Regions from separate parts of the Roseibium sp. MB-4 genome, predicted to be linked through region 2. Evidence: predicted binding sites of a transcription regulator. Region 2 holds the regulator's gene; the other holds the start of a gene.
The links. Region 2 encodes PhoB, which activates phosphate uptake and scavenging genes when phosphate is short. Its sites were predicted from a motif close to TGTCATNNANCTGTCAT; they were not measured.

Region 1: the regulator PhoB is predicted to act here: its motif matches at 6,520-6,536, upstream of ppk2 (polyphosphate kinase 2).

Annotation. Positions count from the first base shown of each region.
Region 1 is NZ_JBRKQB010000004.1:551,599-560,032, forward strand. It holds gene ACVDG4_RS22235 (hydroxymethylglutaryl-CoA lyase) at 1-104, opposite strand, end outside; gene ACVDG4_RS22240 (acyl-CoA synthetase) at 118-1,749, opposite strand; gene ACVDG4_RS22245 (acetyl/propionyl/methylcrotonyl-CoA carboxylase subunit alpha) at 1,736-3,730, opposite strand; gene ACVDG4_RS22250 (ASCH domain-containing protein) at 3,733-4,155, opposite strand; gene ACVDG4_RS22255 (carboxyl transferase domain-containing protein) at 4,160-5,767, opposite strand; gene ACVDG4_RS22260 (TetR/AcrR family transcriptional regulator) at 5,764-6,408, opposite strand; gene ppk2 (polyphosphate kinase 2) at 6,596-7,501, shown strand; gene ACVDG4_RS22270 (Gfo/Idh/MocA family protein) at 7,573-8,434, shown strand, end outside.
Region 2 is NZ_JBRKQB010000001.1:2,009,316-2,017,749, reverse strand. It holds gene pstA (phosphate ABC transporter permease PstA) at 1-492, shown strand, start outside; gene pstB (phosphate ABC transporter ATP-binding protein PstB) at 514-1,302, shown strand; gene phoU (phosphate signaling complex protein PhoU) at 1,335-2,030, shown strand; gene phoB (phosphate regulon transcriptional regulator PhoB) at 2,118-2,813, shown strand; gene ACVDG4_RS09325 (GcrA family cell cycle regulator) at 2,880-3,425, opposite strand; gene ACVDG4_RS09320 (aspartate aminotransferase family protein) at 3,850-5,049, shown strand; gene argF (ornithine carbamoyltransferase) at 5,046-5,975, shown strand; gene ACVDG4_RS09310 (Hsp33 family molecular chaperone) at 5,988-6,962, shown strand; gene ACVDG4_RS09305 (efflux RND transporter periplasmic adaptor subunit) at 7,155-8,434, shown strand, end outside.

The sequences.
Region 1 (8,434 bases), on a different contig from region 2:
AGACGGTCGACAAGCGCAATCTTGTCTTCCGTCGGGACAAACCGCTTTTCGTTCTGAAGCCCGTCGCGCGGACCCATTTCGAAGATGGTGACAAACTCGGACATGAGCGCTTTTTCCTTAATCAATCTCAGCCGCGCGGGCGCGGAGCTCACGCCGGATGACCTTGCCGGTTGTGGTCATCGGCAGAGCGTCAACGAACTCGATTTCGCGCGGATATTCATGGGCGGCGAGCCGTATCTTGACGAAGTCGGCGATCTCCTTGGCCAAGGCGTCGGACGGTTCGACATCCTGCTTCAGGATGATGTAGGCCTTGACGATCTCGGTGCGCTGGGCATCGGGTTTGCCGATGACACCGGCCATCGCAACGTCGGGATGCTTGATCAGGCAGTCTTCGATCTCGCCGGGCCCGATCCGGTAGCCGGAGGAGGTGATGACATCATCGTCCCGGCCCACGAAACGGATCCAGCCGCCCTCATCCATCTCGCCCGTGTCGCCCGTCAGCAGCCAGTCACCGGCGAACTTCTTCTGCGTGGCGTCCTCGTTGTTCCAGTACTTCAAGAACATAACCGGATCGGGCCGCTTGACGGCGATATTGCCGAAGGTGCCGGAGGGCAGAACCTCACCGGCATCACTGACGATGGCCAGCTTGTGCCCCGGTACAGCCTTGCCCATGATGCCCGGCCGCGCGCCCATGATTTCAGAGCAACTTGAAACGATCATGTTGCATTCGGTCTGGCCGTAGAACTCGTTGATTGTCCGGCCGAAGGTTTTGCGGCCCCAGTCGATGAGCTCGGCACCGAGGGTTTCGCCGCCGGAGGCGACAGTTCGCAAATTCAACTGCCAGCGGTCTTCCGGGGCATCGAGCTGGCGCATCATCTTCAACGCCGTTGGTGGGATGAAAGCGTTGCGGATATTTTGGTCTTGTAGCAGCTGGAAGGCCGCTTCCGCAGTGAACTTCTTGAAACGGCAGGCCACAACAGGGACACCAAGATAAAGAGCCGGCATCAGTACATCCAGAAGGCCGCCGATCCATGCCCAGTCCGCCGGTGTCCAGATCCGGTCTTCTGGCTGGCCGAGAAAATCATGACTCATCTCAACGCCGGGGAGGTGCCCAAGCAAAACCCGGTGCCCGTGGAGTGCACCCTTCGGCTGACCTGTCGTGCCGGAGGTGTAGATGATGATGGCTGGGTCGTCTGGCTGCGTATCGACGGGTTCGAAAGCTTCTTCGTGACCTTCCATTGCGGCCCAAAGATCATCAGCGCCATGGTGCGCGCCATCTGCACAAAAGACGGTTGTTAGTTCGGGCAAGCTGCCGTGGATTTTTTCAAGCTTCGCCGCACCGCTTTCATCCGTAATGACGGCCTTGGCGCCAGAATCCTTGAGCCGGTATTCCAGGGCTTCTTCGCCAAAGAGGACGAACAGCGGGATGGAAATCCCGCCGAGTTTCAGCGCAGCGATATGAGCAAAGGCTGTTTCCGGGCGTTGCGGCATCAGGACGCCAATCCGGTCGCCCTGCTGAATGCCCCTGCTCTTCAGAAGGTTGGCCAGCTGATTGGAAAGCCGTTTCAACGCGCCATAGGAATAGCTGTGGGCGGGTTGGCCTTCTTCGGCATAGACCAGAGCTTCGCGGCGTGGTTCCTTGTCGGCCCAGGCGTCACAAATCGCGACACCGATGTTGAACCGCTCCGGGATATGCCACGAAAACCTCTCGGTCAGCTCCTTGTAGGTTTTTGCCTCAGGCAGCAGCATCGGCTTCCTCCGCAAGAACCAGAAGGATCGTTCCGTCGGTCACCTGTTCGCCCTCATTGACCATCACTTCACCAATGACCCCATCGCGCGGGGCTTTCAGCGTGTGTTCCATTTTCATGGCTTCCAGAATGATCAAGGGTTGATCCTTGGTGACCGCATCGCCGGCCTTGGCGTTCAGCATTTTGACAAGGCCCGGCATTGGGGCAATCAGCTGATCGCCCGCACCGGCAGCTTCCTCGTCAGAACTCAGCGCGTCCGGCAGACCAACCGTGAAGGCATGACCGGACATGAAGACCGTAAGTCCTTTGCCATCGTGAACCACGGAACCGGAAGCCCGGTGGCCGTTGCTGTCATAGGTGATGGTGCTGTCATCCACCTGAATCAGGGTGAAGTCTTTCGGACCGCTTTCCAGATGCACGGTGAACTTGTTTTGGCCCTGAGCGTGAACTTCAACATCCCTGCGCTCACCGGCAATTTCGAGAAGCGCGAACTGACGTGAAGCACTCCAGATCCGCCATCCAGCGAGTGTTTCGAACGGATCATTTCCCTCGGCTGGACGGGTGAGGCCAAGCGCGGTCAGTGCAGCAAGCGCGATTGCGTCTTCCGGCATCTCCGGCTCGGCGATCAGGCTTTCCAGGTCGCGGTCGATCAGGCCGGTATCGACGTCCCCTTTGGCAAAGCCCTCATGGCGGCAAAGCGCAGCCAGGAACCCGGCGTTGGTCACGCAACCGGCAACTTCCGTCACCTCGAGACTGGCGAGCAATTTGCCAAGCGCAGCGTCACGCGACGGGCCGTGTACGATGACCTTCGCGATCATTGGATCATAGAAAGGGGAAATCTCGTCTCCTGCCCGGACACCGCTGTCGACGCGGGCCTGGGTTTCTGGAAGAACGAGGTGCTCCAGCGTGCCGATCGCGGGCAAGAAGCCCTTCGGTGCATCTTCTGCATAGAGGCGGGCCTCAAAAGCCCAGCCGTTGATCGAAAGATCTTCCTGCGCCTTTGGCAGAGGCTCTCCTGAGGCAACACGCAGCTGCCACTCGACGAGGTCCTGTCCCGTGATCAGCTCTGTTACCGGGTGCTCAACTTGCAGACGCGTGTTCATCTCCATGAAATAGAAGCGGTCGGCACGCAGACCTTCGGAAACGTCAACAATGAATTCGATGGTGCCGGCGCCGGAATAGTTGATCGCCTTGGCCGCCTTAACGGCCGCCTCACCCATGGCCGTGCGCATCTCTTCCGGCATGTCGGGGGCCGGAGCCTCCTCAATGACCTTCTGGTGGCGCCTTTGCAGCGAGCAGTCGCGCTCAAACAGATGCACGGCATTGCCATGATTGTCGCCGAAGACCTGGATTTCGATGTGACGCGGCTTGGCGACATATTTCTCGATCAGGACCTGGCCGTCACCAAAGCTTGCCTCGCCTTCGCGCTGGGCGGATTTGAGCGCGGAGATAAAGTCTTCCGCCCGTTCAACCTTGCGCATGCCTTTGCCGCCGCCGCCAGCGCGCGCCTTGATCAAAACCGGATAGCCGATCTTGCCGGCCTGGATCTGCAAGAAACCAGGGTCCTGGGTCTCCCGGTGGTAGCCCGGTACGACCGGAACGCCAGCCTTTTCCATCAGTGCCTTGGCGGCGTCTTTCAGGCCCATGGCGCGGATGGCATTTGCGCTCGGGCCGATGAAGGTGATCCCGGCCGCGTCCAGCGCGTCAACGAAGTCCGGGTTTTCCGACAGGAAGCCGTATCCCGGGTGGACCGCCTCTGCGCCGCTTTGTTTGCAGACCTTGATGATCTTGGCGATCTGCAGATAGCTCTCGGAGACAGGAGCCGGGCCGATGCGGTACGCTTCGTCGGCCATCGCAACGTGTTTGGCGTTTGCATCGGCGTCGGAATAGACAGCCACGGTTTTAACGCCGAGTTCGCGGGCTGTTTCCATGACCCGGCAGGCGATTTCACCACGGTTGGCAATGAGGATTTTCTTAAACATTGTCAGATGCCTTCCGTCTTAAGGTCTTCAACCACTTTGAATCGTTCGCACACGAGCATTATTTCCGGATCAAAGCCGCCATTGCGCTCGAAATAGCTCTGGTGGTCTTTTTGCCAGCCTTCGAGTGTGTCGTTCTCACCTTCTGCAAGTGCAAAGTCCGCCAACACATCGCAAAAACGGGATTGGGTCAGTTCGAGCGTTTCAATGACGAGGGCCGGAGACCCGTCCCAGTTGAGAACGATATCCATGCGTCCGACTTCGGGCATCGCTTCGCCGCCGTCTGCAAAGTCGCGCAAAGCACCGCACGTCGCGGTCTTTTTACCTGCGCGGACCAGGCCGATCAGAAGGCTGCTGAGTTCGGGTCCGTCGCCGAACTTGAAGGTTTCTGCCCCCGGATATTTCTTTTTGAGTTCTTCCAAGGTCATCACATCACATCCGGAACAGGCCAAACTTGGTGTCTTCGATCGGGGCATTCAGGGACGCCGACAAAGAAAGACCCAGAATGTCGCGGGTTTTACGCGGATCGATGATGCCGTCATCCCAAAGCCGGGCTGAGGCATAGAGCGGGTGACCCTGTTCCTCAAACTGGTTGATGATCGGCTGTTTGAATTCGGCTTCGTCTTCCTTGGACCAGCTGCCGCCCTTGCGCTCGATGCCGTCGCGGCGAACGGTTGCCAGAACGCCGGCGGCCTGTTCCCCGCCCATGACAGAGATGCGCGAGTTCGGCCAGGTCCACAGGAAACGCGGCGAATAGGCCCGGCCACACATGCCGTAGTTGCCGGCACCAAAAGACCCGCCGACCAGCATCGTGATTTTCGGTACCTTCGTCGTGGCAACGGCGGTCACCAGCTTGGCACCGTCCTTCGCGATCCCGCCGCTTTCGTATTTCTGGCCGACCATAAAGCCCGTGATGTTCTGCAGGAATACCAGAGGCACCTTGCGCTGGGAGCAGAGTTCGACGAAATGCGCGCCCTTGACCGCGCTTTCGGAGAAGAGAACGCCGTTGTTGGCGATGATGCCGACCGGCATGCCGTGAATATGGGCAAAGCCGCAGACCAGCGTGGTGCCATAACGGGCCTTAAACTCGTCAAATCTTGAGCCGTCGACCACGCGGGCAATGACTTCGCGAATGTCATAGGGCGTTTTCAGGTCCGCCGGGACGACGCCGAGGATTTCCTCCGGATCGTAGAGCGGATCTTCGGGCGTCTGCAGGGCAAGCTGCGAGGCTTTGGTGCGGTTGAGGCTCGCGATGGACCGGCGGGCGATGGCAAGCGCATGCGCGTCATCACGCGCAAGGTGATCGGCGACGCCAGACAAACGGGTATGGACGTCACCGCCGCCAAGGTCTTCTGCGGACACCTCTTCCCCGGTGGCCGCTTTCACCAGAGGCGGACCGGCAAGGAAGATGGTGCCCTGGTTCTTGACGATGATGGTCTCGTCCGACATGGCCGGAACATAGGCACCGCCAGCCGTGCACGAGCCCATCACAACCGCGATCTGGGCAATGCCTTTCGCCGACATGTTGGCCTGGTTGAAGAAGATCCGGCCAAAGTGGTCACGGTCCGGGAAGACCTCATCCTGGTTGGGCAGGTTGGCACCACCGCTGTCGACCAGATAGACGCATGGCAAGTTGTTCTGCTCGGCGATTTCCTGGGCACGCAGGTGCTTCTTCACGGACAGCGGATAGTAGGTGCCGCCTTTGACCGTCGCGTCATTGGCCAGGATCATGACGTCCTGTCCTTCGACCCGGCCAATACCCGCAATCATACCGGCCGACGGTGCTGCGCCATCATACATGTCGTGGGCGGCCAGCATGCCGACTTCCAGAAACGGCGAGCCCGGATCCAGCAGGCGGGAGACACGTTCGCGCGGCAGGATCTTGCCGCGGGAGACATGGCGCTCACGGGCGGTTTCGCCGCCGCCGTCCAGCGCTGTTTGTGCAGCGGCCTTGATCTGCGCCATGGCGTCTTCATGCGTGGCCTTGTTGGCGGTGAACTCGGCGCTCTTGGGCGATAGGCTCGATTTGAGGATGCTCATGCCATCCGGTCTCCGGTGTCTGGATTGCCAGGATTATCGTTCGTTTCTGGGGTGATGCTTTTGCGCACCATGTTGAGGTAAAGCGTTTCGATCTCTTCTTTCGACAGATCGCCGCCGGGCCGGTACCAGGCCGGAATGCCGGTCAGCATGGCGATGATCGCACGTGTCGTCACTTTGGCGTTGTCGATGTGATAGCGGCCGCTTTCTGCGCCTTCGCTCAAGATCTCTGTCAGAATGGTTTCATAGCGCCGGCGCTCGGCCTCGACGATCGCGAAGTTCTCGGCATCAAGGCTGCGCAATTCCATATAGGCGATGAAGACTTCATCTGCGCGTTCCAGGTGATACCGGATGTGAAATCGCACAAAGCGTTCGATCGGGTCGGTTTCATCCGGGAAATCTGCAGTGTCCCAAGCCGCCAGCAAGTCGGCCATGTGGCTCAGCATCAAGTCTTTCAAAATGTGCTGCTTGGTGGGGAAGTGATTGTAGAGCGCACCCGGCTGAACGCCGACCTGGGTTGCGATGTCGCGCATGGATACGGCTGCGTATCCTGACGCCGCAAAAAGCCGCAGGGCCGCTTTTCGAACCTTTTCTGCAGTTTCCAGGCCGCGTTGCCGCGGCTGCGGGCGTGCTGAAAGCGCCATTACGTCTCCTCCACTTGCGTCATATTAATGAACGTTCATTCATTTAGCAAGTGGATTCCGAGGTATGGACTTTGAGGGAGCGCATTGCGGCGGTTCATCGACTGACGTTACTGTCAAACTCCTGTCATGGATTTCGGGCTCTCAGTGCAGGTGAGACGCGTTTAAATTATGCATAAGGAACAGTCGGATGAGTGAGGACGCCAAGACCTGGGTGGAAAACGAGTGGGCCGACAGCATGGATGAAGAACTCGAGATGGAAATCGATGATTTCCTGATCGCCAAGGATCTTCAGTACATTGCTGACAAGAAGCACAAATCCCCCCTCGACCGGAAAACCTATTTCCACGAGCTGTTGATGCTCCAGGCAGAGCTGGTGAAACTGCAAGACTGGGTTCAGCATACCGGCGAGAAGATCGTCGTCATATTCGAAGGCCGAGATGCTGCTGGCAAAGGCGGTGTGATCAAGCGGATCATGCAGCGCCTTAACCCGCGGGTGGCCCGTGTTGTTGCCTTGCCGGCGCCGTCAGACCGCGAAAAGAGCCAGTGGTATTTCCAGCGTTATGTGCCGCATCTGCCGGCGGCTGGTGAGATGGTGCTGTTCGATCGCTCCTGGTACAACCGGTCAGGCGTTGAACGCGTGATGGGGTTTGCGTCAGAAGATCAGGTCGAGGAATTTTTCAACGACGTTCCGGAATTTGAGCGCATGCTGGTCCGATCCGGCATCCGGCTGATCAAATACTGGTTCTCCATCACCGATGAAGAGCAGCAGCTGCGCTTTCTGATGCGCATTCATGATCCGTTGAAGCAGTGGAAGCTGTCGCCGATGGATCTGGAATCCCGCGTGCGTTGGGAAGACTATACCAAGGCCAAGGAAGAGACGTTCGAGCGGACCAACATTCCCGAAGCGCCGTGGTTCATCGTGGAAGGGAACGACAAGAAGCAGGCCCGCCTCAACTGCATCAGCCATCTCTTGTCGATGCTGCCGTACGAAGACGTGCCGCATGATCCAATTACCCTGCCGGAACGCCGGTTTAACCCGGACTACGAGCGCAAAGTTCTACCGGAACACCTTTACGTGCCTGATAAATACTGATTGTTTTGGTAAAAGAAATTGGCAATCCCGGCCATTGGCCGGGATTTTTGTTTGAGGTGCAGGAGATAAACATGAGCGGCACGAAGCAAATCCGGTGGGGCGTTCTGTCAACGGCAAAAATTGGCCGGGAGAAGGTCATTCCTGGGATAAAATCGTCCGAGACCGGACATGTTGCAGCTATTGCTTCCCGTGGCCTCGAGCGTGCCCAAGACGCGGCCGATCAGCTTGAAATTCCCAAAGCCTATGGGGCCTACGAGGATCTTCTGGCCGATCCAGATATCGATGCGATCTACAATCCGCTGCCGAACCATTTGCATGTGCCGTTGACCCTGCGGGCGGCAGCTGCCGGAAAACATGTCCTGTGCGAGAAGCCGATTGCCCTCAACGCGGACGAGGCACGTCAGCTCCTGAGTGCCCAAGAAGGCCGGCTGATTGCGGAAGCCTTTATGGTACGCGCCCATCCGCAATGGATCAGAGCCCGTGATCTGGTCCGGTCCGGAGAATTGGGCGAGTTGAAAGCGATCCAGGGGTTCTTCAGCTATTTCAACGCGGACCCGGCGAACATCCGAAACAATGCCGAAATCGGCGGTGGCGCGCTGCTCGATATCGGATGCTACACGATGCTGGCCGGCCGGTATTTTTTTGAAGCTGAGCCGCACCGTGTTGTTGCGCTGATCGACCGGGATCCGGAATTCGGAACTGACCGGACGACGAGTGCCTTGCTGGACTTCGGGCAGGGCCGTCATTTGAGTTTCACCGTGTCCACCCAATTGACGCCGCATCAGCGTTTCCAGCTTGTTGGAACGAAGAAGCGGCTCGAACTACTTATTCCCGTCAACGCGCCGCAAGGCGGGGCAACCGAATTAAGGCTCGATGACGGGTCAAAGCTCGGCGATGGGTCCGCGGTGACCGAGAACATCGCGCCTTGCGATC
Region 2 (8,434 bases):
TTCATCCAGTTCATGCACTTGCCGCAATCGGCGCCGATCGTTGGCGGTCTTGTTTTGACACTTATGACGCTGCCCACAATCATCATCTCCACACGCGCCTCGCTGAAGGCCGTGCCGCCAAGCATCCGCGACGCAGCCCTGGGCGTTGGAGCCTCAAAAATGCAGGCCGTGTTCCATCATGTTTTGCCCTTGGCGATGCCAGGCATCTTGACCGGAACCATCATCGGTCTGGCTCAGGCTCTTGGTGAAACAGCACCGCTGCTTCTCATCGGGATGGTCGGCTTTGTGGCCCGCGGATATCCGGACGGTTTCGTTTCCGGATTTATGGACCCGAACTCCGCAATGCCTGCTCAGATCTACACCTGGGCGGCCCGTTCGGACTTCGCGTTCTATGAGAAAGCCTGGGGCGGTATCATCGTCCTCCTGATCTTCCTTCTGTCTATGAACATCCTCGCGATTATCCTGCGCCGCAGGTTTGAGCGTCGCTGGTAAGGAGGCGTACCCATGAATGACATGCCGAAAATTGAACAGGCGACAGATATGACCGACAGCAAGATTTCAGCCAACAAAGTGCAGGTCTATTACGGCGACACGCACGCGATCAAGGACGTGGATATTGAAATCCAGCCGCGTTCGGTCACGGCCTTCATTGGCCCGTCCGGGTGTGGCAAGTCGACATTCTTGCGGACCATCAACCGCATGAACGACACGATCGATATCTGCCGGGTCGAAGGCTCCATCCAGATCGACGGCGAAGACATCTACGATCCGAAAGTCGATCCGGTGCAGTTGCGCGCCAAGGTCGGAATGGTGTTCCAGAAGCCGAACCCGTTCCCGAAATCGATCTACGACAACGTAGCCTACGGCCCGCGCATTCACGGTCTGGCCCGGAACCGGGCTGAGCTTGATGACATCGTGGCCTCCAGCCTGCAAAAGGCGGGTCTTTGGGAAGAAGCCAAGGATCGTCTCGACGAACCTGGGACCGGCATGTCCGGTGGTCAGCAGCAGCGCCTGTGTATTGCACGCGCGATTGCCGTTAGCCCGGAAGTGATCCTGATGGATGAGCCGTGTTCCGCTCTCGATCCGATCGCGACCGCCAAGGTTGAGGAGCTGATCGACGAGTTGCGCGAGAACTACACGATCGTGATCGTAACGCACTCCATGCAGCAGGCCGCTCGCGTGTCTCAGCGCACTGCATTCTTCCACTTGGGAATTCTGGTTGAAGAAGGTCCAACACAGGATATCTTCACCAACCCGGTGGACAAGCGTACGCAGGACTACATTACCGGCCGCTTCGGTTAACCGGATCGCACATTTTTTCGAAGGGACACAGGATGTCTGAACATACAGTCACGGCTTATGATGACGAATTGAACGTCATGGCCGGCCGGATCGCTGAAATGGGCGGTCTTGCAGAAAAAGCATTTGCAGAAGCCGTTTCCGCCCTCGTGTCCGGGGACACTGATTTGGCGCGCCGCGTGATTGATCAGGATCGCCGTCTTGATGCGCTGCACCAGGACGTCGAGGAAGGCCTGATTGCAATGATCGTGCGCCGTCAGCCGATGGGGCAAGATCTGCGCGAAATCACAGCCGCCAGCCGGATCGCGAACGATCTGGAGCGTGTTGGCGATCTTGCAAAGAACGTTGCCAAGCGGGCAATCGCAATCGACAACGACATTCAGAGCAAGAAGTTGGCAATCGGCGTGGAGCACATGACCGAGCTAGCCCTTGGGCAGCTGAAAAAGGTTCTGGATGCCTACACCGGACGCAATGCAGAGGCTGCGCGCCACGTGCAGGAAGCTGATGCCGAAGTCGATGCGATCTACACCTCTCTGTTCCGCGAACTTCTGACGTACATGATGGAAGATCCACGGGTGATCACCTCCTGCGTCCATCTTCTATTCTGTGCGAAGAATATCGAGCGGATCGGCGATCATGCCACCAACATTGCCGAAAACGTCTTCTTCATGGTGACGGGCGAGCGGCTTCCGGAAGACCGCACCAAGGTTGATGAAACCGGCGCTATGTGAGTTGCCAGAGCCCGCCTGAGCGGGTTGTGAAGCAGGAACTGTAAGCCGGCGCTTTAGTGCCGGCTGAGGGAATTGGAGCGAGAATTCATGCCGAAGGTCCTCATCGTCGAAGACGAAGAACCGTTGAGCCTTCTGTTGCGGTACAATCTGGAAGCTGAAGGATACGCCGTCGAGACCTGTGTCCGCGGCGACGAGGCGGAAATCCGCCTCCGGGAAACCCAGCCGGACCTTTTGTTGCTGGACTGGATGTTGCCCGGACTGTCCGGAATCGAACTGTGCCGGCGCCTGCGGGCACGCGAAGACACCGAGCGCTTGCCGGTCATCATGCTCACGGCGCGCGGCGAGGAAGCCGAGCGCATCAGAGGCCTGTCGACCGGAGCGGACGACTACGTGGTCAAACCGTTCTCAGTGCCCGAACTGATGGCGCGTGTCCGCGCGATCTTGCGGCGGGCAAGCCCGGAGGTGGTGTCCACGATGCTGCGCTCCGGCGACATCGAACTTGACCGGGAAACACACCGCGTCCGGCGCAGCACCAAGGAAATCCATTTGGGGCCAACAGAGTTTCGCCTTCTGGAATTCCTGATGACCGCACCAGGCCGGGTCTTTTCACGCGAACAGCTCTTGGATGGTGTTTGGGGGCACGATGTGTATGTGGATGAACGCACGGTCGATGTTCACGTAGGCCGGCTGCGCAAAGCGCTGAACAAGGGCAAGGCGAAAGACCCGATCCGCACGGTGCGCGGGGCTGGTTATGCCTTCAACGACCAGTTCACGGCAGCCTGATCGAGACTTTCAAGACAAACAAAAAAGCCCGCCAAATCGGCGGGCTTTTTCTTGGGTATTTCGAGATCAGGAAGCCTGGGCAACACTGGTCTTGTTGTTGGCGCTCCGGCGGCGGTCTGCGACCGGCTGGTAAGCGATCTTGCAGTGGTAGGGGCAGTAGGGAACGCCGGCTTCGGAAACCTGACCGCAGAAGTAGAAGTCTTCTGTCGCCGGATCGCCGATCGGCCACTTACAGGTGCGCTCAGTTAACGTCAGGATAGTCGCCCGCTTGGACATCGGAACAACGTCAGCGATCGGTTCTGCAACGGGTTGAACCTCTGCGACCGGGGCTGGCGTCGGCTCCATCTTCAGCGCTGCGGAACCTTGGGTCTGCGGCTGTGTTTGCGGACGTTTCGGTGCCGATTGAGACGCCGGATTGGCCGTTGTGCGGGGACGGCGCGGTTTCGCGCTTGAAGAAGAAGACTTTGCGCGGCCGGAAAGACCAAGCCGGTGTACCTTGCCAATCACCGCGTTCCGGGTGACACCGCCAAGCTCACCCGCAATCTGGCTTGCACTCAAACCATCGCTCCAGAGCTTCTTCAAAAGCTCAACTCGTTCGTTCGTCCAACTCATTGCCGCACCCCTTGCCAAGGCCAGTGACTGGCCAAAATCCCGTTATTGGACACGCGAACGCAAGTCCATTATGGCATATCTTGTGCCTCTATTTGATACGCCGCACGAGATGTCGTGTCTGATTAGTCAAAGGTTACAATAACGTTAATTTGTGAAGCAACCGTCAGGCTGCAGTGAGTTGGGGATGAACGGACTTTTCCCCAACAGATGCGAGGTCCTTGAGACTTTTACATAAAACAGCCCGAACCCCGGCAATGGCCATTTCCATTGACAGGCGGGGACCTCGGCAGTGTATAAGGATCTTGCAACGTGCCGCCGCTTTGGCGGCACATTGCGTTTTTGGCCTGTAATTAAGGCGATGCCCCGGAGTTCCGACGGTCCGATACCAGTGGCGCTTCCGGCGGCCAAAGGAGACTAAAGAGGTATGTCCGCGTCCGCGCTTTTTGGAAACTACGCAAGATCGAACCTGTCATTCGATCACGGGGAAGGTGTCTGGCTTGTTACGAGTGACGGCCGACGATTTCTCGATTGCGGGTCCGGGATCGCGGTAAATTCGCTCGGACATGCTCATCCGCATCTGGTCCAGGCTCTTCAGGATCAGGCGGCCAAGCTCTGGCATATTTCCAATCTGCACCAGATGCCGGATGGCGCGCGGTTTGCGCAGCGCCTCACCGATGCAACATTTGCTGACAAGGTACTGTTCGTGAATTCCGGCGCCGAAGCAATGGAAGCGGCGATCAAGTGTGCCCGGCGTTATCACTATGACCGCAATGAGCAGGACCGGTATCAGATCGTGACCTTTGAAGGCGCTTTCCATGGCCGGACACTCGGCACGATCGCAGCAGGTGGCCAGGCGAAATATCTGGAAGGTTTCGGACCGAAGGCCCCGGGCTTCGATCAGGTGCCCAGCGGGGACTTGGAGGCCTTGAAAGCCATGGTCGGTCCGCAAACCGCAGCGATCGCGATCGAACCCATCCAAGGCGAGGGCGGCATTCGGGAAGTCGACTACGAATTCCTGCGCGCTCTGCGTAAGCTTTGTGATGAAACCGGAGCCCTGCTGATCTTTGACGAAATCCAGACGGGTGTCGGCCGGACCGGAAAAATGTTCGCGCATCAGTGGACTGGCGTTGATCCGGATCTGATGGCCGTCGCCAAGGGCATCGGCAGCGGGTTCCCGATGGGCGCTTGTCTTGCGACCGAAGAAGTTGCGTCTGCGCTGGCTCCTGGAACCCACGGCACGACCTTCGGTGGCAATCCGCTCGCCATGGCTGTTGGCAATGCGGTTTTGGACGTCATCCTTGCAGATGGTTTTCTGGAAGAGGTTCAAAAGAAGGGCCTCTCCTTCAAGCAAAAGCTTTCCGGGCTGGTCGATAGCCACCCGAAGGTGTTTGAGGCTGTCCGGGGCAATGGTCTGATGCTCGGCATCAAGTGCACCGCGCCGGTGGGAGACTATGTCGCCGCCGCGCGCGAAGCGGGCATTCTTGCTGTCCCGGCCGGTGACAACGTCGTTCGGATCCTGCCGCCACTGACCATCTCGGAAGAAGAGATTTCCGATGCGGTTGATCGGCTGGAGAAGGCCGCAGTGGCCGTTGAGAGAAAGTTGTTGGAAGGAGCGGCCGAATGACCGCCAACGGAGCGTACAAAAACTTCCTGGATCTGACCCAATTCGAGGGCGATGATCTGCGCGCTATTCTGGAAACCGGAAAGAAGATCAAGGCAACCCGCAACGGCGTTCGCCGGGGTGAGGGGCCGCTCGCCGGCAAAGTCCTCGCCATGATTTTCGAACAGCCATCGACACGGACCCGCATTTCCTTTGATGTTGGAATGCGCGAACTCGGCGGTGAGACGTTGATGCTGACCGGTGCGGAGATGCAGCTGGGCCGGGGCGAGACCATTGCTGACACGGCGAAGGTGCTGTCCCGGTTCGTCGACGGCGTCATGATCCGGATCCTGAACCACGAAGCCCTCAATGAACTGGCTGAAAACGCGACCATTCCGGTGATCAATGGCCTGACCAAGATCTCGCATCCATGCCAGATCATGGCAGACATCATGACCTTCGAAGAGCATCGTGGCGGCATATCCGGGCGCAGCATTGCCTGGACCGGCGACAGCAACAATGTTCTGGCGTCCTGGGTGCATGCCGCACCGCGTCTTGATTTTGAGCTGCGCATCGCTACCCCGGCCGAACTGGCCCCACCGCAGGATCTGATTGAGACCGCCCGTGCCAAGGGTGGTTCCATTCTGGTCACCGAGGACCCATATGAGGCTGTCAAAGGGACCGACTGTGTCGTCACCGATTGCTGGGTGTCGATGGGCGACGACGACGCCGAAAGCCGTCACAACCTGCTGAGTGCCTATCAGGTAAATGAACGTCTGATGGCGGAGGCAAATGGTGATGCACTGTTTATGCATTGCCTTCCGGCACACCGCGGCGAGGAAGTCACCAACGAGGTCATGGACGGTCCCAACTCTGTCGTGTTTGACGAAGCCGAAAACCGGCTCCATGCTCAAAAGGGCATTTTGGCCTGGTGTTTCGGCGCAGCTTAAGGCGTAGCCAAAGTGGCATTAAATTTGGAAGAACTGGGCATCAAGCCCGCAGGGCTGGACGCTGTCCGGCCCTTTGCCGTGGAAGGACTGGATGTCCGCGGGCGCAGTGTTGCGCTTGGCCCCATCCTTGAGAAAATTCTTGGACGCCATGATTATCCGGAGCCGGTATCCCGGCTTCTGGCGGAAGCCATTGTCCTGACAAGCCTGCTCGGAACCTCTCTGAAGTTCGACGGGCGGTTTACACTCCAGACCCAGACGCAGGGTCCGGTATCGATGCTGGTCGTCGATTTTGAAACGCCGGACGCAATCCGTGCTTGCGCAACGTTCGACGCAGAGCGTGTTGCCGGGTTGATAGATGCCGGTGCTGCCACGCCAGAAGCCCTGCTCGGGCATGGTCATCTGGCGATGACCATCGATCAGGGCAAGCATATGCAGCGCTACCAGGGTTTGGTCGAGCTGAATGGTATCTCATTGGAAGAGGTCGCGCGCCGGTACTTCGAGCGATCTGAGCAGATCCCGACCGAAGTCCGTTTGGCTGTCGGTGAACTCTACACCCGGCAGGACGGAGATGCGCCGGTCAAATCCTGGACAGGCGGTGGCTTACTAATTCAGTTCCTGCCTGAAGCGCCGGAACGGATGCGTCAGGCGGACATCGATCCGGGTGATGCGCCGGCGGGAACCGTGCGTCACGAAATTGACGAAGATGATGCCTGGGTCGAGGCCAAGGCACTTGTCGATACGGTCCAGGATGTGGAGCTGACCGATCCTGAAGTCAGCGTCGAAACGCTGCTCTACCGGTTGTTTCATGAGCGCGGGGTCCGGCTTTTCGATGCCCAGCCGATTGCCGACAAGTGCCGTTGCTCGCGCGACAAAGTTGCCAATGTTTTGGCAAACTTTAGCGCAGACGAAGTGGAAGAAGTCACAGTTGATGGCAAGATCGTTGTGACGTGCGAATTCTGCAGCACCACATACGAATTTGACCGCTGAGAACATACTGCAGGCCGGTGACATCTGGCCTGCAGACTGTATCCGCTGATACATTTGGATACACGAATTCCGGCCTCAAAGGCGCGTTTCTGCGCTGAAAACCTTGATTTTTTGCGGTGCAAAGTAATCTTATGCCCACGGTTCGCGTATAGTTTAGAGCCGTCGCATTCGCACCTGTGAGAAAGCTTGAGTATGTTGCAGTCCGTTGAACCGGAAACCGGCAAGCCGCCAAGTCCTGAAGTCCTTCCGCCCGCAGCGCGAACACGGACACCGATGGAGCGCACCAAGCTGGTTCTGAAAGCGCTGCTTCAAACGGCTTTGGCGTTTGCCATTCTCTTCGGTGCCTTCAAGGGCATGAATCAGCTCATCGCGACCCGCCCGGACGTGCCGAAGCGGCCTGTTCAGGAAAAAAGTTATGCGGTTGAAACCACCACAGTTCAACAAGGCGATTATGCGCCGTTGATCTCCGTTTACGGCCAGACCCAGGCTGGCCGGGAAGTCGATTTGCGGGCGCTGGTCGGCGGCGAGATTGTCGAAGTTCATCCAGATTTGAAGGCGGGCGGTAAAGTCGAGCGCGGCGATACCCTGGTTGTGATTGATCGTTTCGACTATGAAGGGGCCGTGACTGAAGCCCGTGCCAACCTTGCTGAAGCGCAAGCCGCACTGGTGGAAAACGAGGGCCGTGTTGCGCTTGAAAAGGCCAATCTGGTTCGTGCCGGAGAACAGCTGGAGTTTGCGCAACGTGATCTGGAGCGGGCAGAGGAGCTTCTCGGACGCGGTGCGGCAACAGAGCGAACGGTTGACGACCGTAAGCTGATCGTGTCCCAGCGCCAGCAAAGTGTTGAACGGTCTGAAAACACGTTGGCTTTGGAAGAGGCAAAGGTCGTTCAGCAAAAGGCGACTGTCGAGCGCCTGGAATGGCGCCTTGAAAACGCTCAGCGCCAGTTGGAGAACACCGTCCTCACGGCACCATTCGATGCGATCGTGCGTTCGTCAGCGGCCGAGCCGGGACGCCTCATCAGCGTAAATGATGCAATCGTATCCCTCTATGACAGCAGCGAATTCGAAGTCCGGCTGACCCTGTCGGACAACCAGTACGGCCGCTTGCTCGAAGACAGCGGTACAGTTGTCGGGCGCCCGGTCGACGTGATCTGGAATCTCGGGGATCAGCCTGTCACTTATCCAGCGACAGTTACACGGATTGGAGCGGATGTCGCAAGCGACCGGGGCGGCGTTGATCTGATAGCCCGCATTAATGCATCCGGAGCGGCTGTTCCGCTGCGCCCGGGTGCCTTCGTTGAAGTGGCGGTTCCGGACAGAACCTATGCCGACAGCTTTCGCATCCCGGAAACAGCTTATTATGGCCAGGGGACTGTCTATGTCGTTGAAGACAATCGCCTTCAGGCCAGATCAGTGAACGCACTTGCAATTGACGACGGCTTCATACTCGTGCGCGGTGACCTGAAATCCGA